One region of the Streptomyces sp. NPDC002125 genome, then DNA from elsewhere that is predicted to be linked to it. Evidence: riboswitches for the same ligand, from Rfam matches in the RefSeq annotation. Region 1 holds a riboswitch; each other region holds the start of a gene.

Region 1 (7,100 bases):
AGGGGCGCGGGGACACCCCCTGAACCCCGGGTCTCCACGGCCCCCGCGCACCGGGCAGAATCGGCGGCGCCCTGCCCCGTGACAGCCGCGCTCCACCGGCCGGCCCGCCCGCGTTCCCCAGGAGACCCGCACCCATGCCCGACAGCCCCGCCCTCCTGGTCATCGGCGAATGCGTCGCCGACATCGTCCGGACGCCGGGCGCGCCGGACCGCACCCACGCCGGTGGCAGCCCCGCGAACGTCGCGTACGGGCTGGCCAGGCTCGGCCGCGACACCACCCTGATCACCCAGCTCGGTCCGGATGCCGACGGGCGGCTGATCCGGGACCACCTCGCCGGCGCCGGGGTGCGGGTGCTGACGGACGGGAGCCCGGAGCCCACCCCGGCCGCCACCGTCGAGCTGGACGACGAGGGCCGCGCGGCCTACGCCTTCGCGATCACCTGGACGCTGGGCCCGGTCGAGCGGCCGGGGGAGCCACCCGTGCACGTCCACACCGGGTCCCTCGCCACCGCCCTGGAACCCGGCGCGGACACGGTCCTGGGCCTGGTCGAAGCGCTCCGTACGGCCGCGACCGTGAGCTACGACCCCAATGTGCGGACCGGCCTGATGGGGGACCACGCCACCGCCGTCCGGCGAGCCGAGCGCTGCGTCGCGCTCAGCGACATCGTCAAGGCCAGCGACGAGGACCTGCGCAGGCTGTATCCGCACGAGACCCCGGAGGAGGCCGCCGAGCGCTGGCTGCGCTCCGGGCCCGCCGTCGTCCTGCTCACCCGGGGAGCCGAGGGCGCCCAGGCGTTCCTGCCCGGCGGGACCGTCGGCATCGGGGCGCCGCCCGTCCGGGTCGAGGACACCGTGGGCGCGGGCGACGCCTTCATGTCCGGCACGCTGCACGCCCTGGTAGCGCACGGACTGCTCGGCGCGGAGGCCCGCACACGGCTGCGCTCCCTGGACGCCGCCACCCTCGGCGACGTCCTGCGCCACGGTGTGGCCTCCGCTGCCGTGACCGTCCGGCGGGCCGGTGCGCTGCCTCCCGACGAGGAGGAGCTGGCAGCGGCTCTGACCAGCGCGCCTGTACCCGGGTGATCGGAGTGACGGGGGTGTCCTCGGACGCACCTTCCTCGTTCAGCCCGGTATGACCGTGACCCTCACCGAAACCGCTCCACCGTCCACCACCGAACTGCTGACCGCCGTCCTCCTCGGTCCGGAACACCGCCGCGAACACGGCTTCTGGCAGCGGCTGATCAGCACAGAACCGTTCCGCCGCCCCGCCGGGGGAACGCCCGAAGAGCGACTGGAACTCGCCTACGACCGGTTGCGGGTCCTCAACCTCTCCCTCGACAGCGGGGCGCGCCTCGCCGCCGACCCACGCGCCCTGGCCGCCCTGCACGCCTGGCTCGGGCCGGTCGACCCCGCGCTGACCACCGTCGCGGGCATCCACTACAACCTCTTCCTCGGCAGCCTCCTCGATCAGGACGGCGCGGGCCACCGGGACCTGTCGGACTATCTGTCCCTGCGCCGCATCGGCACGTTCCTGTGCACGGAGGTGGCACACGGAAACAACGCGGCGGCCATGGAGACCACCGCGACGTACGACCGCGAGCGCGACGGATTCGTCCTGCACACCCCGAACGCGGGCGCGCAGAAGTTCATGCCCAACACCAGCCCGGCGGGCGGGGCCAAGTCCGGGCTGGTCGCCGCACGTCTGGTGGCCGACGGCTCCGACCACGGGGTACGCCTCTTCCTGGTGCCGCTCACCGACGAGGAGCGCGCGCTGCCCGGCATCAGGGTGCGGCGGCTGCCCGCCCGGATGGGCAGCCCCGTGGACCACTGTCTGACCTCCTTCGACCAGCTCTTCGTGGCACGTGACGCCCTGCTGGGAGCCGACCGGGAGGAGGGCGCCCGGGGGGAGTTCAGGACGGCACCGGGGGACAGGCGGCGGCGCTTCCTGACCTCGATCGGCAGGGTCATCCACGGCCGGGTCTCGATGAGCGCCTGCGCGGCGGGCTCGGCCCGCGCGACCCTGGCGGTCGCCGTGCGCTACGGGGGCCACCGGATGATCTCCGGCTCCCGGCGCACACCGCCCGTACCGGTCAACGCCCACCGCACCCACCACGGGCCGCTCGCCTCGGCCATGGCCAAGGTCTTCGCCATGAGCCTGCTGCACCGCAGGGCACAGGAGCGCTGGGAGAGCTGTACGGAGGAGGGCGGCAGGGCCGAGGCGGGGACGCTCGTCGACGTCGCCAAGGCATGGATCACCTGGCGGGCCCGGGAGGTCATCGTCGAGAGCCGTGAACGCTGCGGCGCGCAGGCGCTGCTGGAGAACAACGGCATGACCGAACTCGTCACGGGTGTGGAGGGCGCCATCACGGCCGAGGGCGACAACATCGCCCTCTACGCCAAGGCGGCGGCCGACCTGCTCCTCTCGGCCGGGCCGGACGCGCCGGGGAGTGTCCCGGCCGGGCCGGACGGGCCCGGCCGTGTTCCCGCCGAGCCCGGGCGCGAGGGGACCGGCGAGCCCGGCGACCTCGCCGACCCGCGCTTCCTGGTCCGGCTCCTCGCCGCGGTGGAGGACATCTGGTTCGACCGCGCCAGGACCCGGGCGCTGCGGGTGCCGGACACCGACGTCCTCGCGCAGTGGAACGCGGCGTCCGGGCCCGCGATCCGGGGAGTCGAGGCCTATGCCTACCGGCACGCCGCCGAGGCCTACGCCGAGGCCCGCGCCGCACTGCCCGAGGGGGCGGCGAGAGAGCGGCTGGGGGAACTGGAGCGGCTGTTCGCCGTGGAGTGGGTCGCCCGCAACAGCGGCGACCTGCTGGCCGCGGGCCTGCTGAGCGCCGTTCAGACCGAGGCACTGGCCGAGACCGCCGAGGAGCTGATCACGGCCGTCGCCGCGCACGCCCCCCAACTGGCCGACTCCTTCGCCCTGCCCGCTGAACTGCTCGCCGACTGGCCCATCGCGGGGCCCGGCTACGCCGACGCCTACGACGACCCCCGGGGCCCCTGGAACAGCGGTCCGGCGGACGCCCGATGAGCGCCCCGTCCCCGGCCCGTGAGGCACGGCCGATGGGCCGCCGCGTCGCGGAGGGCCTGGAGATCCTCGGCACGAGCGCGGTCCTGCTGGCCTACTGGGGCACGGTGTCCGTGCTCGCCCGCGTGGGAGGGGGACCGCGCAGACGCCGCGGCGAATCGGTTCGCCCCAAGGGCTGACCCGCCCGAGGACCTGCCGGCCGGTACGGAGGACGACGTCCCGCCCGCCGTACCGGCCCTGCCCGTCGTACCGGCCGAGGGCCCCGGAAGTGAGATCCGCACCGGCCGCAGAAGCCGCCGTCACGTCGCGTGATAGCTTGCAGACGCCAGTCACACTCCACGTGGAGTCAGGGAATCCGGTGCGAATCCGGAGCTGACGCGCAGCGGTGAGGGGGACGGGCGGGGCCACGGCCACTGGGACATCCTCGGGTGCCCCGGGAAGGCGCCCCGTCCGGACGAACCCGAGTCCGAAGACCTGCTGGCACCCGCTTCCGCACCCGGGAGCGGAACTCCGTACGGGCTCCGCGCATGAGCCCAGAGACGCCGAGGGACCCTGTGCCGCCCATAGCCAGCACCGCACGCCGAACCACCCCGGTCCTCATGGGACTTGTCCTGCTGACCGCATGCGGCGGCACCGGGACCACCGGAGCCGCACCGGGAGGGGGCGGCGCCGGATTTCCGGTGACGCTGACGAACTGCGGACGCACCGTCACCGTGGACTCCGCACCGCGCCACGCGGTCTCCCTGGACCAGGGATCGACGGAGATCCTGCTCTCCCTGGGCCTCGCCGACCGGCTCGCCGGGACCTCCACCTGGACCGATCCCGTGATGAAGGGCCTGGAGAAGGCCGAGACGAAGATCCCCCGCATCGCGGAGAACCGCCCCTCCTCGGAGAAGGTCCTCGCCGTGGAACCCGACTTCGTCAGCGCCTCGTTCGAATCGACCCTCGGCAAGGGCGGCGTCGCGCCGCGCGAGCAGTTCGAGGACCTCGGAGTGCCGACGTACGTCTCGCCCGCCGACTGCACCGCCAAGGACAACAGCGGCAGTGGCGACGGCTCCCGTACGAAGCCGCTCACCATGGACAGCGTCTACACCGAAGTACGCGAGCTCGCGCGGGTGTTCGGCGTACCGGAGCGGGGCGACGCGCTCGTCGCCCGGCTCCAGGCCCGGATCGGTGCCGCGACCAAGGGCATCGACGCGTCCGGAACGAGCCTGCTCTACTGGTTCGCCAACTCCGAGGCCCCCTACATGGCGGGCTGCTGCGGAGCCCCCGGCATCATCACCGGGGAACTCGGCGCGGAGAACGTCTTCGACGACACCCACGAGGAATGGCCCCAGATCAACTGGGAGACCGTCGCCGACCGGAACCCCGACGTCCTGGTCATCGGCGACCTGACCCGGAAGTCGCAGACGGCCGAGAGCGCCGCGAAGAAGATCGAGTTCCTGGAGTCCAACCCCGCCACGAAGAACATGGACGCGGTACGGCACAAGCGGTACGTCCTGCTCAGCGGCCAGGCCATGAATCCGACGATCCGGACCGTGGAGGGCGTGGAGCGCGTCGCGGCCGGGCTCCGCTCGTTCGGGCTCGCGGGGTGACGGACACCGGACACGCCCCGGACGTACGCGTGGAGCTGCCGCCGGCGGGCCGCGCCGCCGGAGCCCGCGTCGTGCGCGACGGCCTCCTGTGGGCCGGGGGTCTCGCCCTGCTGCTCCTGTCCGTCGCGGTCGCCGTCACGATCGGCCCCGCCCGTATCTCCGTCCCGGACGTCTGGTCGGCCGTGGCCTCGCACCTCGGGCTCGCCCAACCCCGGCTGACCCCGATCCGCGACGGCATCATCTGGAACCTGCGCATGCCCCGCACCCTGCTCGCCGCGGTGTGCGGGGCCGGGCTCGCGGTGTGCGGCACGGTGATGCAGTCGCTGCTGCGCAATCCGCTCGCCGACCCGTTCGTCCTCGGCGTCTCCTCCGGGGCGTCCACCGGCGCGGTCGTGGTCGTCGTGCTCGGCGTCGGCGGGGGAGTGGTCCCGGTCCCGGCCGGGGCATTCGTCGGGGCCCTGTGCTCCTTCGCCCTCGTCCTGCTGCTCAGCCACACCCTCGGCGGCTCGACCGACCGGGTCGTCCTCTCCGGGGTCGCGGCCATGCAGCTCTTCTCGGCGCTCACCTCCTTCGTGGTGATGACCGCGGCCGACGCCGAGCAGACCCGGGGCGTGCTGTTCTGGCTGCTCGGCTCCCTGAGCGGGGTCGGCTGGGGCGACGTGTGGATGTGCTCCGCCGTGCTGGCCGTGACACTGCTGATCTGCCTGGGTCACGCCCGTACGCTCGACGCCTTCGCCTTCGGCCAGGACGCGGCTGCCGCTCTCGGGGTGCACGTGGCCCGCACCCGGATCGTGCTGCTCTGCGCGACCGCGCTGCTGACGGCGGCCCTCGTCAGCTCTGCGGGTGCCATCGGGTTCGTCGGCCTCGTGCTGCCGCACGCGGCCCGTGCGCTGGCCGGCTCGGGGCACCGACGGCTGCTGCCGCTCACCGCGCTCGCCGGGGCCGTCTTCCTGGTCTGGGTCGACACCCTGGCCAGGACCGTCCTCGACCCTCAGGAGGTTCCGGTCGGCGTGGTCACCTCCCTCATCGGCGTACCCGCCTTCGTCCTGGTTCTCTACCGCACGCGGAGGAGCGCATGAGCCCTCAGAAGCACCCCGGGACCGTCGCACCCGCGCCCGGCGAAGGGCTGAGGGCGTCGCGGGTCAGCCGGGAGGCGGGCGGACGGCTCGTCATGGACGGGGTGAGTATCGCCCCGCCGCCCGGCAGCACGACCGGGCTGCTCGGACCCAACGGCTCGGGCAAGACCACGCTGCTCAGAGTGATGGCGGGCGTGCTGACCCCCGGCCGGGGCGTGGTCACCCTCGACGGCCGCACCCTCGCCGAGACCGGCCGCAGGAGTGTCGCCCGCCGTGTCGCCGTGGTCGACCAGCACGCCGTCACCCAGGTCGAGATGAACGTGGCGGACGTCGTACGCCTCGGCCGCATTCCGCACCGTCGCGCCTGGTCGGCGCCCGGACCCGACGACGAGGACGCCGTACGCGAGGCGCTGGCACGCACCGGACTCGCCGACCGTGCGGGCCAGTCCTGGCACACCCTGTCCGGAGGCGAGCGCCAGCGTGTCCAGATCGCCCGGGCGCTCGCCCAGCGGCCGCGCGAACTGCTGCTGGACGAGCCGACGAACCATCTGGACATCCAGCACCAGCTGGAACTGCTCTCCCTCGTCGCGGCGCTGCCCGTCACCGCGGTGATCGCACTGCACGACCTCAATCTGGCGGCCATGTTCTGCGACCGGGTGACGGTCATGAAGAAGGGCCGCGTCGTGGCCGGCGGAACGCCCTCGGAAGTGATCACCGAGGAACTCATCGCCGATGTCTACCGCGTGCGCGCGCGGGTGACGCCGGAAGGGCCGGACGGCCGGCCCTCGGTGCGGTTCCTGCCGGGGAGTCCGTGACGCACGGGCCGGCCCCACGAGCGGCGCGGCACCACGAGAGGGCGGGCCCGTCGACCGACCGGGACCGCCCCTCGTGTGCTGTCGCGCGGCCTTCCGCCGCTGGGTGAGGGGTCAGCGGCGACGTCCCTGGCCGAATTCGCCGCCCGTGTCCTTGCCGCTGCCCATGTCCTTTCCGTCCGCGTAGTCGATCTTCTCCTTGCGGAGCTCGGCGGAGACTTCCTTCTGTTCGGTGACCTTGCTGGTCTCGAGACGGACCCGCTCCACCGGGACAGCCTCCTTGCGGACGGTGGCTCGTTCGGCGTGCAGGGTGACCTCGACGTCCTGTTCGCCGAGCTCGCTCGTCCCCTTCACACCCGTCGTCCGCTCGCCCGGCTTCAGAGGCTCACGCACCACGCGTACCTCCTCGTGGGACACGGGCACCGTGCGCGTGACGTTCTCGGTCACGACGTACTTGTGCAGGCGGGCCCTTCCGCTCTCGTACTCCTCCGTGCCGACCTGGAGCTGCTCCTCGGACCGGATCATCTCCTCACGGCCGGTGCCGGCGGCGGACCGTTCCGCTCCGGCTCCGGCGAGCGGGCGGGACGTGG
Region 2 (7,100 bases), on a different contig from region 1:
CTCAACAACGCCGGACAGCTCGCCCAGGTCAGCGGTTTCGTCGAGCGGCTGCCCGAGCACGCCAAGGTCGAGGCGGGCGGCCACCGGGTCGGCGACAAGGGCTACTTCTACGCCCCGACCGTCGTCTCCGGCCTGCGCCAGGACGACGAGATCGTCCAGAACGAGGTCTTCGGCCCGGTCATGACGGTCCAGTCCTTCACGGACGAGGCCCAGGCCGTGGAGTTCGCCAACGGCGTCGACTACGCCCTGGCCTCCTCGGTGTGGACCAAGGACCACGCACGGGCGATGCGGATGTCCAAGAATCTCGACTTCGGCTGCGTGTGGATCAACACCCACATGGCACTCGTCGCCGAGATGCCGCACGGCGGGTTCAAGAAGTCCGGCTACGGCAAGGACCTCTCGGCGTACGGCTTCGAGGACTACACCCGGATCAAGCACGTCATGACCTCGCTCTGACACAGCTCCCGCACCGGTGCGTCCGCCGCCCGGCCCGTCACAGGGCCGGGCGGCGCACGTGTACGCGGGCGAGCCCTGCGGGACCTCATGCGCGGCACGCCGCGTCACCAGCCACTGCCTGGTGACCGAGCACGGGTCCGCAGCGATGCCGGGCACCTCGGAGGAGCGCGCCCACGACGAACGGGTCCGGCAGATCTATCCCGGGCCCTGAGGCGGCTCCGCACCGGAGGCGACGGCCGCGAGCTCCTCGGGGGTGCGCGGCCCGGGTGCCCCCGCGTCCAGCAGTCCGTGGGCGCGCAGCAGCCGGGCCGTGGCGATGCCCCAGGGCAGCCGCAGCCCCGCCTCCCGGAGGAGATCCGTCCGGGCCAGCACGGTGGGCGCGGGACCGGAGCGGACACCTCCCGGGGTGAGGACCGCGCAGTCGTCGGCCCAGCGCAGGGCGAGATCGACGTCGTGCGTGGCCATCACCACGGTCGTGCCGCTCGCGCGGAGCGAGCCGAGGGTGTCGAGCAGCCGCTCCTGGCCGTCCGGGTCGAGCCCGGCGGTCGGCTCGTCGAGGATCAGCACGCGAGGGCGCATCGCGACCGCCCCCGCGATGGCGGTCCGCTTGCGCTGTCCGTAGGAGAGGAGATGGGTCGGACGGTCGGCCAGGTGCCCGATGTCGAGGGCGGCGAGCGCCTCGTCCACCCTGCCCCGGACCTCCGTGTCGGGCAGCCCCAGATTCAGCGGCCCGAACGACAGGTCCTGCGCGACGGAAGCGGCGAACAGCTGGTCGTCCGGGTCCTGCACGACCAGCTGTACCGTCGTCCGCAGCCGGGTCAGCCCTTTGCGGTCGTAGGTGGCCGGGCCCCCCTGGACCGTCAACCGGCCCTCGCGCGGGCGCAGTCCGCCGCTGAGCAGCCGCATCAGCGTGGTCTTGCCACTGCCGTTGCGGCCGAGCAGGGCGAGAGCACGGCCCTCGCGTACGTCGAAGTCGAGGCCGCCCAGCACCTCGGGCCCGTCCTCGTAGGCGAAGGAAGCGCCCCGCAGGGCGAGGAGTACGGAGTCGCTCATGACAGCGGCCTCTCAAGGACGAAGGTCAGGGCGGCGAGCGCCGCGAGCAGCGTGACGCTCACGGCCGTGAACCTGACGGAGACGCGGGCCTCGGGCACCAGGACACGCAAGGTGCCGTCGTAACCGCGTCCGGCGAGCCCCGCCTGGAGCCGGGCCGCGCGGTCAAAAGCCCTGACGAACGCGGTGGCGCCGAGCCCGGCCAGGGACCGCCAGGCAGCGGCCCGGCCGGTGTGCCCGAGCCGGGCGGCCTGCGCCTGCCTGATCCGGCGCATCGAGTCGAGCAGCAGGAAACTCATCCGGTACGTCACCAGGGCGACGTCCACCACCGGCGCGGGCACCCCCGCCCGGACCAGACGGGGCAGCAGGTCGGACATCGGGGTGGTGAAGGCGAACAGCAGGACACCGAGCGAAGCGGCCGAGGTGCGCAGCAGCAGCTCCCCGGCGCGTACGGGACCGCCGTCGGCCAGGGAGACGAGCCCCCCGGGGCCGCCGACCTGGACGAGGAGGGTGGCGGCCCCGGTGACACAGAAGCCCAGCGGCACCCGGTAGGCCCGCCACAGCCGGCGCACGGGCACGCCCGCCGGGCCGAGCAGCACGGCGAGCGCGGTGACGAGGACGAGGGCGGCTCCGGGCCAGGGCGGCAGCGAGATCGCCAGCACCGTGAAACCGAGGCCGAGCACGGCCTTGTCCAGGGGATGGCGGCGGCGCCAGTGACTGCTGTGCGCCGCCGCGTCGATCGGCAGCACCCGCCCTCAGGCCCCCCGCGCCGGGGACTGCCCGGCGCCGCTTCCGGTGCCCGCGGCATCGAGCCGTGCCGTGGCGAGCAGTTCGCCCTGGCGGCGTCCGCGCCGCAGGCCGAAGTAGTACGCGAGGACGCCCGCGCCGAGCGCGGCCTGGAGGGCGAACAGGGCCGACTCGATCTCCCCGGAAGGCGGTTCGTACAGCGGGGAGAACCAGGGTTCGTAGCCGGGATCGATCTCGGTGATCGCCGTCTCGGCCTGGGCGTCGGCGCCGGCGAACGGCTCCTTCTCGTCGTCGCCGAGGCCGAGGGCCAGAGGCAGGACGGCCAGCGCGGCCACCACGAGCAGCAGCAGACCGTTGATCTTCGCGTTCCTGTTCATCACGCCACCGCCCCGGTCTTCTCCGCCGTCTTCGTGCCGGCCCGCTTCCCGCTGAGGAACACGCCGAGCCTCGTCAGCTCGCCCTTACTGGACTGCACGAGCAGCCGCATCACCAGCACGGTGAGCAGCCCCTCGCTCACCGCCAGTGGGATCTGGGTGACCGCGAAGATGGAGCCGAACTTGCCGAGCGCGCCCAGGAAACCGCTGCCCGGGTCCGGGAAGGCGAGCGCCAGCTGCACGCTGGTGACGCAGTAGGTGGACAGGTCGGCGGCGAACGCTCCGAAGAACACCGCGGCCATCAGCGGCACGCCGCTCCTGCGCAGCACTCGGTAGAGCGCGTATCCGGCCCAGGGCCCGACGATCGCCATCGAGAAGACGTTGGCGCCGAGCGTGGTCAGGCCGCCGTGGGCCAGCAACAGGGCCTGGAACAGCAGGGTGATGGTGCCCAGGACCGCCATGATCGGCGGGCGGAACAGGATCGCTCCCAGCCCGGTGCCGGTGGGATGCGAGCAACTCCCCGTCACCGAAGGGAGCTTCAGCGCGGACAGGACGAACGTGAAGGCCCCGGCGGCCCCGAGGAGCAGTGTGCTCTCGGGGTTCTCCCGGACCTCACGGGTGAGTGAACGGACTCCGTGGACGACGAACGGCGCGGACGCGACACCCCAGGCGATCGCGTGCGCCGGAGGCAGAAAACCCTCGGCTATGTGCATGGCTCAGCAGACCCTCTCCAGCACCTCGTGGATGGTTGAAGTGCCTTGGCCGGTCTCCTGGCTTACGGGTGACACCGCCCGTGCTCCGCCTTCCCGGGTCCGAGGACCCAGTGGCTGCCCGTGAGGGCCGGAGCCGGACTTCCCGATCACAGTGGCGAGGGCCGCACCGGTATCGCACCGATTTCCCGTTCACCAAGGCGTGGCGACACTAGCCCCAGGCCGGGGACGGTGACAAGCGGGCCCACCCGCGCGCGCCCTGCGTGACTCCCCGTGCGGCCCGCCGGGGACGGTTCCGGGATCACGGTGGCCGGCCAGGCATGCTGAGGGCCGCGGCCACGGCGCCGGAAGGTGCCGGAACGGGGTCGCGTGACGTACGCGCGGTGAGGGAGACCGGATGTCGGAGGACGGGCGATCAGGAGTGCCGCAGGAGAAGGCGGCCGACGTGATGGCGGGCCGGCTCAAGGAGCGCATCTACGCGACGATCACGATGATCGCCGTGGTGGTGGGCCTGTCCCTGAGCAACGCCGGTGCCGCAGGCGCCCTGGCCACGGTCCTGACGACCGCACTGGGGCTGTGGCTCGCGGCGCTCGTGGCCGACCAGCAGGCCCACCGCACGGTCCACCGGCACTTCGCCAGGGGGCACGAGTTGCGCCGCATGCTCTACGTCAGCAGCCCTCTGCTGTCGTGCGCGGTGAGCCCGTCCGTGATGATCGCCCTCGCCGCCCTGGACGTCCTGTATCTGTCCACCGCGCTGATGACGGCGGCCGTCCTGGGCGTCGTCTCGCTCTTCCTCTGGGGCTGCGTGGGTGGAGTGCGCCTGGGAGGCGGTGTGTTCACGGCGGTGCTGGCGGGCGTGGCCGACGCGGCGATCGGGGTCGCGGTCGTGCTGGTGAAGGTCTCCGCCGGGCACTGACGCCGGCCCCGGACGCCCGTCGGCCCGTCGTGCTCCGCCGGCCCTCCCCGGCGCCGTGGCGCACGCCACCCGGATGCGGCCGGACCTGGTGTTTACCGCCGCGCCGACGGGTAAGGGGCACTGTGGTTGCCGGAAGTGACATTTCGGTTGAAAGTGTGCAGAAACTACAGGATGAGGAGGGATCGATGTCCTCGAAGCGACGTCGTAAGAAGAAGGCCCGCCGCAAGAACGGCGCGAACCACGGCAGCCGTCCCCAGACCTGAGGGCGCGCCGACGGACCGGGGAGCGGCGCGCGCCGCTCCCCGAAGCGTCTCCCGGCAGTCTCAGTCCTTCAGATGGGTCCACCACCAGGCGATGCTGTCGATCGGCAGCGGCTTGTCCGCCGCCGCGCGCAGCGGGGCCGCCGCGGAGCCGGACGGCAGGTCGGCGGGGTTCTCCGGATTGACGTACCGGTTGGTCGTGAGCGACCAGTCGTAGTCGGCACGGATCCAGGAGTCGCAGCCCGTGATCCACCGGCGGAGCTCCGGGCCGGCGGCGGCCAGGATCTGGTCGCGGAGCCGGAGGTAGAGGGTCATGGCGCTGGTGTGCATGGTGGCGGCCTCGGCCACCGCCTCGTCGAGCGGGCAGTTCCGCTCGTGGGCGATCAGGTCGACGATGTTCCCGAATCCCTCGTGGCTCCGTTCGCGCTCCTTGTGGTAGGAGACCAGGTCGTTGGACCAGCCGATGATCGCGGCGAAGACCTCGACGAACGCCCGTACGTCATGGCGCTCGTAGTCCGCCGCGGGGAGGTCGTACCCGTGGATGATCTCGCTGAGCGTCGAGAAGATCTTGACCCCGGAGGAGTCCAGCCGGACCGCCAGATGGTCGGAGAGCGTGGGTATCCGTCCGTAGGCACTGTTGGCGGCCATCCAGACCTGACCCTGGAGGTACGCCCGGAAGCTGGCGGCCCAGCGGGCGGTCTGCACCGGAGTCGTCAGTCCGTCGAGCCGCATGCGCAGCTCGTGCAGCGCGGCGCTGTAGTTGTCGTCGGTGGCGGCGGTCCAAGGGACGTCGATGATCCGCTGGAGCTTGGTGATCATCAGCAGGGTGGCGTCGGGAGACATCGCGACCGGCCCCTCGTCGCAGTACTCGTCGTCGAACGCGAAGAGCCACATCAGGAAGTCGGCGGTCCACTGGAGGGGCGCGAGCCGTCCGTCGGGCGCTCCCCGGCTCGTGATCTCGCCCACGGCTATGCGCGTCAGCCGCTCGCGTTGCGCCGGGTCGGAGTAGAGGCCGTAACGGTCGAGCCAGGCAGCCGAGTTGGCGTCGATCTCACGCCACTGCGGGTGGATACCCGAGGGAAGGGGAACCCACAGCTGAGGGATCTTGGGCGCTGGAGCCGGGGAGGTCATGTGCTTCCCTTTCACACGTACGTCTCACTGCCTCTGGGACCGGGAAGTTAGCAAGGCGTACGAGCAGCGGCTACGGCCGATTTGAGCCGGGTTGGGCTTACGCACGGGTATCCACCGAGTAACGGGTTCGCCGTGCGGCGGCGCCATTTGGCCTCGTAGAGGGGGCAAATGCCGTCGATCATGCATGATTCGCGGGTGATCGCCTCCGGGGCGCACTTGGCCTGAAGCCAACTCTTGTGCTGACGGTCCGTCTGTTTCTCCGGGCCGTGGTGGACGGCATCCCGGGGAGCCTGCCGTGCCCGTGCCGGGAGCCGCCGGCCCCCACGAGCCCGTGGGACCCGGGGGCCGCGCGCTCCGGCTGGTTCAGGCCAGCAGCTGGTTGCGGTGGGAGGCGCGGCGGGCGGCGGCCAGCATGGCGTGGATCTGAGGGCCCGCCTGGTCGATCCGGGTCACGGCCTTCGCGAACGGCAGCCGGACGTCGCGGTGGCTGCCGGGGTACTCCAGGCGCAGCGTCACGCCGTACCGGTCCATGGCCAGCGGGTGCACACGCAGGACGCCTTTGCCCGGCTGCGGCTGCACGAGGCGCAGCAGCAGCGGGACGAGTTCGCCGTGCTCGTCCACGAGGTGGGTCAGCATCCCCGCCTCGCTGGTGGCGATGGGATCGGGCTCCGTGTCCTGCAGTTCGTCCAGCGTCACGAAGGCCCGCCCCGTGTGGTCCTCGATGACCGCCTGCCCGAACTCCATGCAGGTGCTCTCCGCGGTCTCCGTGCTGTACGGGGCCGAGAGCAGCCCGGTCACGGTGACGCGGGCGCGCGTCCGGTCCCGCACGGGGGTGGGAGCGATGTCGGTGAACTCCAGCCGGACCGGGATGCGCGGACCGGACTGCGGCTGGCCGGCCTCGGCCGGTTCGTGCAGGTGGATGTGGCCCATCGCGCCCGTGCCGTCGAGGCGGTGGACCTCGACGGGCTCGTGCCCGTCGCTCACCACCGTCATCGAGTGGGCCGCCATCAGGATGGACAGCACGCGTTCGGCCGGGGTCGGGTGTGTGACGCGGGAGTCGAAAGGACGCATCCAAGTTCTCCAGGGGAGCGGGGTGGGGGAGACCTCATGGCGATTACTTAGGCATGCCTAACCTAACCTATTGACCGGGTCCGGGACAGCACTGCACCCGTATCCATAGGCCGATTCCCTGTCCCGCGCACGCCTGAGCGGACGCCGGGCGGCCTGCCCGGCGCCTGCTCAGGCGCTGCGCCGTGCCCGTGGGCACGAGTTCTGCCTGTCGCGGTTCTTCTGATCCGCCCCCACGTCTCTCCGGCCCCGCGTGCGGCCGCGAACGCCGTTCACATGTAGGCATCCGGCCTGCCGCCTTGCGACGCCCCGCCCCCGCCCCGAGCGGCGCGGCGGGCGGGTGTGCCCGTGGTGTCCGTGCGAGGACCGTTGACAAAAGTCCGGGCTG
Region 3 (7,100 bases), on a different contig from region 1:
GAGGAGCCGGTGACGGCAGCAACGCAGCAGTCGGGAAGGCGGGCCATGGGTGCCGACGGGGGCAGAGTGACGAGCGAGACCGGTGCGGGTGCGGGTGCGCGCACGGCCCGCGTCCCCAAGTACTACCGGCTCAAGCGCCATCTCCTCGATATGACGGACACCATGCCGCCGGGCACTCCGGTGCCTCCCGAGCGGACCCTGGCCGCCGAGTTCGACACCTCGCGCACCACCGTGCGCCAGGCCCTCCAGGAGCTGGTGGTCGAGGGCCGGCTGGAGCGCATCCAGGGCAAGGGCACCTTCGTGGCCAAGCCGAAGGTCTCCCAGGCCCTGCAACTCACCTCGTACACCGAGGACATGCGCGCCCAGGGCCTGGAGCCCACCTCCCAGCTGCTGGACATCGGCTATGTCACGGCGGACGACACGCTCGCCGGACTGCTGGACATCACCGCGGGCGGGCGGGTGCTGCGCATCGAGCGGCTCCGTCTCGCCAGCGGGGAGCCGATGGCCATCGAGACCACGCACCTCTCGGCCAAGCGCTTTCCCGCGCTGCGCCGTTCACTGGTGAAGTACACCTCGCTCTACACCGCTCTGGCCGAGGTGTACGACGTCCGGCTGGCCGAGGCCGAGGAGACCATCGAGACCTCGCTCGCCACCCCGCGCGAGGCGGGGCTGCTCGGCACGGACGTCGGCCTTCCGATGCTCATGCTCTCCCGTCACTCGATCGACGGACACGGCGAACCCGTGGAGTGGGTGCGCTCGGTGTACCGGGGCGACCGCTACAAGTTCGTGGCGCGCCTGAAGCGTCCCACCGACTGAGACCGCCCGGACCTCTCGCCCCACGATCCCCTCGCGCCCGCGCGAGGGGATCGGTCGTTCCGGGCGGCAGCGGGTTCCGGCCACGCCTGTTCCCGTGCGCGGCGGACCGTTGCAGGACCGCAATGCGGACGGGGGGTGACGATGGCCGGACCTCTCGCCTAGATTTCCTGCGCATTACACCAGGTGATCAGCGAGGGGACGGAGTCGCCATATGCCGGAAGAAAACGAAGCGAACCCACCGACAGGACCCACCGTGACACCCGTCAGGGTGGTCATCGCGCTCTGTCTGATAGCCCCGTTCGTGGCGATGCTCTGGGTGGGCTCGTACGCAAAGATCGAACCGACCTTCATCGGCATCCCGTTCTTCTACTGGTACCAGATGCTCTGGGTGCTCATCTCGACCTCGCTCACCATGGTCGCGTACAAGCTGTGGCAGCGTGACCAGCGCGCCCGCAAGGGAGGTGCTTCCGCATGAAGGACGGTGTGAACGGCGTCGCACTCGCCGTGTTCATCTTCTTCTTCCTGGCCGTCACGGTCATCGGATTCATGGCCGCGCGCTGGCGCAAGGCCGAGAACGAGGCCAGCCTCGACGAATGGGGCCTGGGCGGACGGTCGTTCGGCACCTGGGTGACCTGGTTCCTGCTGGGCGGCGACCTCTACACGGCGTACACCTTCGTCGCGGTCCCTGCGGCGGTCTACGCGGCGGGGGCGGCCGGCTTCTTCGCGGTCCCCTACACGATCCTCATCTATCCGCTCATCTTCACCTTCCTGCCGCGTCTGTGGTCGGTCTCGCACAAGCACGGCTACGTCACCACCTCGGACTTCGTCCGGGGGCGCTTCGGCTCGAAGGGGCTCTCGCTGGCGGTCGCCCTCACGGGCATCCTCGCCACGATGCCGTACATCGCGCTCCAGCTGGTCGGCATCCAGGCCGTGCTGGACGTCATGGGAGTCGGCGGCGGCGAGACCACGCACTGGTTCATCAAGGACCTGCCGCTGCTGATCGCGTTCGCGGTCCTCGCGGCGTACACCTACTCCTCGGGCCTGCGTGCGCCGGCGCTGATCGCGTTCGTCAAGGACGGCCTGATCTACCTCGTCATCGCGGTGGCGATCATCTACATCCCGATAAAGCTGGGCGGCTTCGACAACATCTTCGCCGCGGCGAACGAGAAGTTCTCGGCGGCGAACGAGGCGGCGGGCAAACCCGTGGCCGGACTCGCGCCGGGCGCCTCCGGCCAGTGGGTGTACGCCACCCTGGCACTGGGCTCGGCACTGGCCCTCTTCATGTATCCGCACTCGATCACGGCGACGCTCTCCAGCCGCAGCCGTGAGGTGATCCGGCGCAACACGACGATCCTGCCGCTGTACTCGCTGATGCTGGGTCTGCTGGCCCTGCTCGGCTTCATGGCGATCGCCGCCGGGATCAAGGTGGACAACGGACAGCTCGCGATCCCGCAGCTGTTCGAGAACATGTTCCCGGACTGGTTCGCGGGTGTGGCCTTCGCCGCGATCGGTATCGGCGCGCTGGTGCCGGCCGCGATCATGTCGATCGCCGCGGCGAACCTCTTCACCCGCAACATCTACAAGGACTTCATCAAGCCCGACGCGACCCCGGCCCAGGAGACCAAGGTCTCCAAGCTGGTCTCGCTGCTGGTGAAGGTCGGCGCGCTCGCTTTCGTCCTCACCATGGACAAGACGGTCGCGATCAACTTCCAGCTGCTGGGCGGCATCTGGATCCTCCAGACGATGCCCGCCCTGGTGGGCGGCCTGTTCACCCGGTGGTTCCACCGCTGGGCCCTGATCGCCGGCTGGGCGGTCGGCATGATCTACGGCACGGTGGCCGCGTACGGTGTCGCCAGCCCGACCCAGAAGCACTTCGGCGGGTCCTCGAAGGAGATCCCGGGCATCGGCGAGATCGGCTACATCGGTCTCACCGCGTTCGTGCTGAACGTCCTCGTCGTGGTCGTGCTGACCTTCGTCCTCAACGCGGTGAAGGCCCCGGCGGGCATCGACGAGACGTCCCCGTCCGACTACACCGCGGACGTGGGCGACCCCGGCGTCCAGGAGAAGCTCCCGCCCGCCACGGTGGGTGCCCCGGGCGGTCACTGACCCCCGCGGGCACCAGGAGGGCGACGCCGTCCCGGCAGGGTCCACCCTGCCGGGACGGCGTCGTTCGTGCCCCCGGAAACAGGGAGGCGTCCCCTCGTCCGGCTGCGGCAGACTGCGCCCATGGACCTATCGATCAGGCGGATCCGGCCCGCGCAGTACGAGGCCCTGGCCGGGATCACCGCCGAGGCGTATCTCAGGGACGGGCTCCTGGACCTCGGCGCCGACGACCCCTATCTGGAGAAGCTCCGCGCCGTCGGGCAGCGAGCGGCCGAGACCGAGGTGCTGGTCGCGGTCGACGGCGACGGCCGGCTGCTGGGCGGCGTCACCTACGTCGCGTCCGGCGGCCCGTGGGCGGACGTCGCCGCCGCGGACGAGGCCGAGTTCCGGATGCTCGCCGTATCCCCGGAGGCTCGTGGACGGGGCGCGGGCGAGGCGCTCGTACGGGCGTGCGTGGACCGGGCGAGTGCCGCCGGAGGGTGCTCCGGGATCGTCCTGTCGACGCAGCCGGCCATGCGTGGCGCCCACCGGATCTATGAGCGCCTCGGCTTCGTACGGACCCCGGAGCGGGACTGGAACCCGCTGCCCGCCCTCCGGCTGCTGACGTACCGCCTGGCTCTCTGACTCCTCCGCGACACAACATGTGGGGGCTGCCTCAGCAGGCAGCCCCCACATGTATGCTCGACCTCGCTGTCGCCGCAGGGGAATCCGGTGCGAATCCGGAACTGTCCCGCAACGGTGTGATCGGTGTGCTTCGGCGCACCCGAAGTCCGAAGACCTGTCGACAGCGCGTCCGGCTCGACCGAACCGGACGCCGAGACGTCCGGGCCCCGCGGAGGGCCGGTGGACGCCGTGCACGCCGTGCTGCCCTTTCGCGGGCTCGGTCGTGCCCCGGCTGCCCCGCTCCCGCAGGCCCAGAGCCGAGCGAGGGATAGCCCCAGTGACCATCGCGCCAGCCGATCCGGTTTCGGCCGAGGAATCCGAAGGCCTTGCGGCCGACGCCCCCGGGACCGCCCTGCTGCGGACCCTGACCGGTCTCACCGCCGATCTGCCCGACACCGACCCCGGACGGGTCGCCGCCGCCGCGCTGCGCGGCCGGAGCGCGCGGGCGGACGAGGCCGAGCTGCGCTCGCTGGCCACCGAGGCCGCCGCCGGCCTGATCTCCGAGGACCCGGCCTACTCCCGGCTCGCCGCGCGGCTCCTCACCCGCACCATCGCGGACGAGGCGGCCGGACAGGGGGCGGTCTCCTTCTCGGCCTCGGTCGCCACCGGACACCGCGAGGGCCTGATCGCGGACCGTACGGCGGAGTTCGTCGCGCTGCACGCAGACGCTCTGGACGCGCTGGTCGGGCAGGCGCTCGCCGACGGGGCCGACGACCGCTTCGGCTACTTCGGGCTGCGGACGCTGTACAGCCGCTATCTGCTGCGCCACCCGCTCACCCGCGAGGTCGTCGAGACCCCGCAGCACTTCATGCTGCGCGTCGCCGCCGGGCTCGCCGAGGACACCTCCGAGCGCGCCCTGGAGGAGGTCGCCGCGCTGTACGGCCTGATGAGCCGGCTGGACTATCTGCCCTCCTCCCCCACCCTCTTCAACTCCGGCACCCGGCACCCGCAGATGTCCTCCTGCTATCTGCTGGACTCACCGCTGGACGAGCTCGACTCCATCTACGACCGCTACCACCAGGTGGCGCGCCTCTCCAAGCACGCGGGCGGTATCGGCCTCTCCTACTCCCGTATCCGCGCGCGCGGTTCACTCATCCGGGGGACGAACGGGCACTCCAACGGCATCGTGCCGTTCCTGAAGACGCTCGACGCCTCGGTCGCGGCGGTCAACCAGGGGGGCCGGCGCAAGGGTGCCGCCGCGGTCTATCTGGAGACCTGGCACGCGGACATCGAGGAGTTCCTGGAGCTGCGCGACAACACCGGTGAGGACCAGCGGCGTACGCACAACCTCAACCTGGCGCACTGGATCCCGGACGAGTTCATGCGCCGGGTCGACGCGGACACCGAGTGGTCGCTGTTCTCCCCGGCGGACGCCCCCGAGCTGGTGGACCTGTGGGGCGACGAGTTCGACGCCGCGTACCGCGCCGCCGAGGCCAAGGGGCTGGCCCGCAAGACCATGCCGGCCCGTGAGCTCTACGGGCGCATGATGCGCACCCTCGCGCAGACCGGCCAGGGCTGGATGACGTTCAAGGACGCGTCCAACCGCACGGCGAACCAGACCGCCGAGCCGGGCAGGGTCGTCCACTCCTCGAACCTCTGCACCGAGATCCTGGAGGTCACCGACGACGGTGAGACGGCTGTCTGCAACCTGGGGTCGGTCAACCTCGGCGCGTTCGTCGCCGACGGCACCATCGACTGGGAGCGGCTGGACGCCACCGTGCGTACGGCGGTGACCTTCCTGGACCGTGTCGTGGACATCAACTTCTACCCGACCGAGCAGGCCGGGCGTTCCAACGCCCGCTGGCGGCCGGTGGGTCTCGGCGCGATGGGCCTCCAGGACGTCTTCTTCCAGCTGCGGCTGCCCTTCGACTCCCCCGAGGCCCGCGCGCTCTCCACGAAGATCTCCGAGCGCATCATGCTCGCCGCCTACGAGGCCTCCTGCGGCCTGGCCGAGAGGTCCGGCCCGCTGCCCGCCTGGTCCGAGACCCGCGCCGCCCGGGGCGTGCTGCACCCCGACCACTACGCCACCGAGCTGAACTGGCCGGAGCGCTGGGACGCCCTGCGCGCCCGGATCGCGAAGAGCGGGATGCGCAACTCGCTGCTGCTCGCCATCGCGCCGACGGCGACGATCGCCTCGATCGCCGGGGTCTACGAGTGCATCGAGCCGCAGGTCTCCAACCTCTTCAAGCGCGAGACGCTCAGCGGTGAGTTCCTCCAGGTCAACGCCTACCTGGTGGACGAGCTGAAGAAGCTCGGCGTCTGGGACGCCCGGACCCGCGAGGCACTGCGCGAGGCGAGCGGCTCCGTGCAGGGCTTCGCCTGGATCCCCGAGGACGTGCGGGCGCTGTACCGCACGGCGTGGGAGATCCCGCAGCGCGGTCTGATCGACATGGCGGCGGCCCGTACGCCGTTCCTCGACCAGAGCCAGTCGCTGAACCTGTTCCTGGAGACGCCGACGATCGGCAAGCTCTCCTCGATGTACGCGTACGCCTGGAAGCAGGGGCTGAAGACGACGTACTACCTGCGTTCGCGCCCGGCGACCCGGATCGCCCGCGCGGCGTCCGGGACGGCCGTCGCCGCCGCTCCGATTCCCGTGCAGCAGGCAGCCGCTCCCGACGCGGACGCGATCGCCTGCTCCCTCGAAAACCCCGAGTCCTGCGAGGCCTGCCAGTAATGAGCACCACCGAGAACAAGAACCTGCTCGACCCGGGCTTCGAGCTGACCCTGCGCCCCATGCGCTACCCGGACTTCTACGAGCGCTACCGGGACGCGATCAAGAACACCTGGACCGTCGAGGAGGTCGACCTCCACTCGGACGTCGCCGACCTCGCCAAGCTGTCGCCGGGCGAGCAGCACATGATCGGCCGGCTGGTCGCGTTCTTCGCGACGGGGGACTCGATCGTCTCCAACAACCTGGTGCTGACGCTCTACAAGCACATCAACTCCCCCGAGGCGCGGCTGTACCTGTCGCGCCAGCTGTTCGAGGAGGCCGTGCACGTCCAGTTCTATCTGACGCTGCTCGACACCTATCTGCCCGACCCGGAGGACCGCGCGGCGGCCTTCGACGCGGTCGAGGAGATCCCCTCGATCCGCGAGAAGGCTCAGTTCTGCTTCCGGTGGATGGACTCGGTCGAGAAGATCGAGCGGCTGGAGACGAAGGCCGACCGCCGCCGCTTCCTGCTCAATCTGATCTGCTTCGCCGCGTGCATCGAGGGGCTGTTCTTCTACGGCGCGTTCGCCTACGTCTACTGGTTCCGCTCGCGCGGTCTGCTGCACGGCCTCGCCACGGGCACCAACTGGGTGTTCCGTGACGAGACGATGCACATGAACTTCGCGTTCGAGGTCGTGGACACCGTCCGCAAGGAGGAGCCGGACCTCTTCGACGACGCCCTCCAGCAGCAGGTCACCGACATGCTGAAGGAGGCCGTCGAGGCGGAGCTGCAGTTCGGCCGCGATCTGTGCGGCGAGGGCCTGCCGGGGATGAACACCGAGTCGATGCGCCAGTATCTGGAGTGCGT

The links. Region 1 has a riboswitch for cobalamin ahead of ACWCQM_RS36335 (ABC transporter substrate-binding protein). Riboswitches for the same ligand answer to the same signal wherever they lie in the genome.
Region 2: another riboswitch for cobalamin. It lies ahead of ACWCQM_RS34890 (energy-coupling factor ABC transporter permease); the one in region 1 lies ahead of ACWCQM_RS36335 (ABC transporter substrate-binding protein).
Region 3: another riboswitch for cobalamin. It lies ahead of ACWCQM_RS02620 (ribonucleoside-diphosphate reductase subunit alpha); the one in region 1 lies ahead of ACWCQM_RS36335 (ABC transporter substrate-binding protein).

What each region holds. Positions count from the first base shown of each region.
Region 1 is NZ_JBSFDD010000034.1:32,101-39,200, forward strand. Features, by position in the region: gene ACWCQM_RS36315 (type B 50S ribosomal protein L31) at 1-23, shown strand, start outside; gene ACWCQM_RS36320 (carbohydrate kinase family protein) at 135-1,082, shown strand; gene ACWCQM_RS36325 (acyl-CoA dehydrogenase family protein) at 1,132-3,030, shown strand; gene ACWCQM_RS36330 (hypothetical protein) at 3,027-3,206, shown strand; cobalamin riboswitch at 3,337-3,523, shown strand; gene ACWCQM_RS36335 (ABC transporter substrate-binding protein) at 3,627-4,622, shown strand; gene ACWCQM_RS36340 (FecCD family ABC transporter permease) at 4,652-5,701, shown strand; gene ACWCQM_RS36345 (ABC transporter ATP-binding protein) at 5,698-6,513, shown strand; gene ACWCQM_RS36350 (PRC and DUF2382 domain-containing protein) at 6,625-7,100, opposite strand, start outside.
Region 2 is NZ_JBSFDD010000031.1:26,876-33,975, reverse strand. Features, by position in the region: gene ACWCQM_RS34910 (gamma-aminobutyraldehyde dehydrogenase) at 1-456, shown strand, start outside; gene ACWCQM_RS34905 (energy-coupling factor ABC transporter ATP-binding protein) at 652-1,509, opposite strand; gene cbiQ (cobalt ECF transporter T component CbiQ) at 1,506-2,255, opposite strand; gene ACWCQM_RS34895 (energy-coupling factor ABC transporter substrate-binding protein) at 2,262-2,630, opposite strand; gene ACWCQM_RS34890 (energy-coupling factor ABC transporter permease) at 2,630-3,340, opposite strand; cobalamin riboswitch at 3,371-3,552, opposite strand; gene ACWCQM_RS34885 (hypothetical protein) at 3,735-4,253, shown strand; gene ACWCQM_RS34880 (50S ribosomal protein bL37) at 4,439-4,516, shown strand; gene ACWCQM_RS34875 (terpene synthase family protein) at 4,577-5,644, opposite strand; gene ACWCQM_RS34870 (DUF2470 domain-containing protein) at 6,008-6,715, opposite strand.
Region 3 is NZ_JBSFDD010000001.1:597,835-604,934, forward strand. Features, by position in the region: gene ACWCQM_RS02600 (GntR family transcriptional regulator) at 46-816, shown strand; gene ACWCQM_RS02605 (DUF3311 domain-containing protein) at 1,028-1,291, shown strand; gene mctP (monocarboxylate uptake permease MctP) at 1,288-2,922, shown strand; gene ACWCQM_RS02615 (GNAT family N-acetyltransferase) at 3,043-3,543, shown strand; cobalamin riboswitch at 3,597-3,719, shown strand; gene ACWCQM_RS02620 (ribonucleoside-diphosphate reductase subunit alpha) at 3,860-6,256, shown strand; gene ACWCQM_RS02625 (ribonucleotide-diphosphate reductase subunit beta) at 6,256-7,100, shown strand, end outside.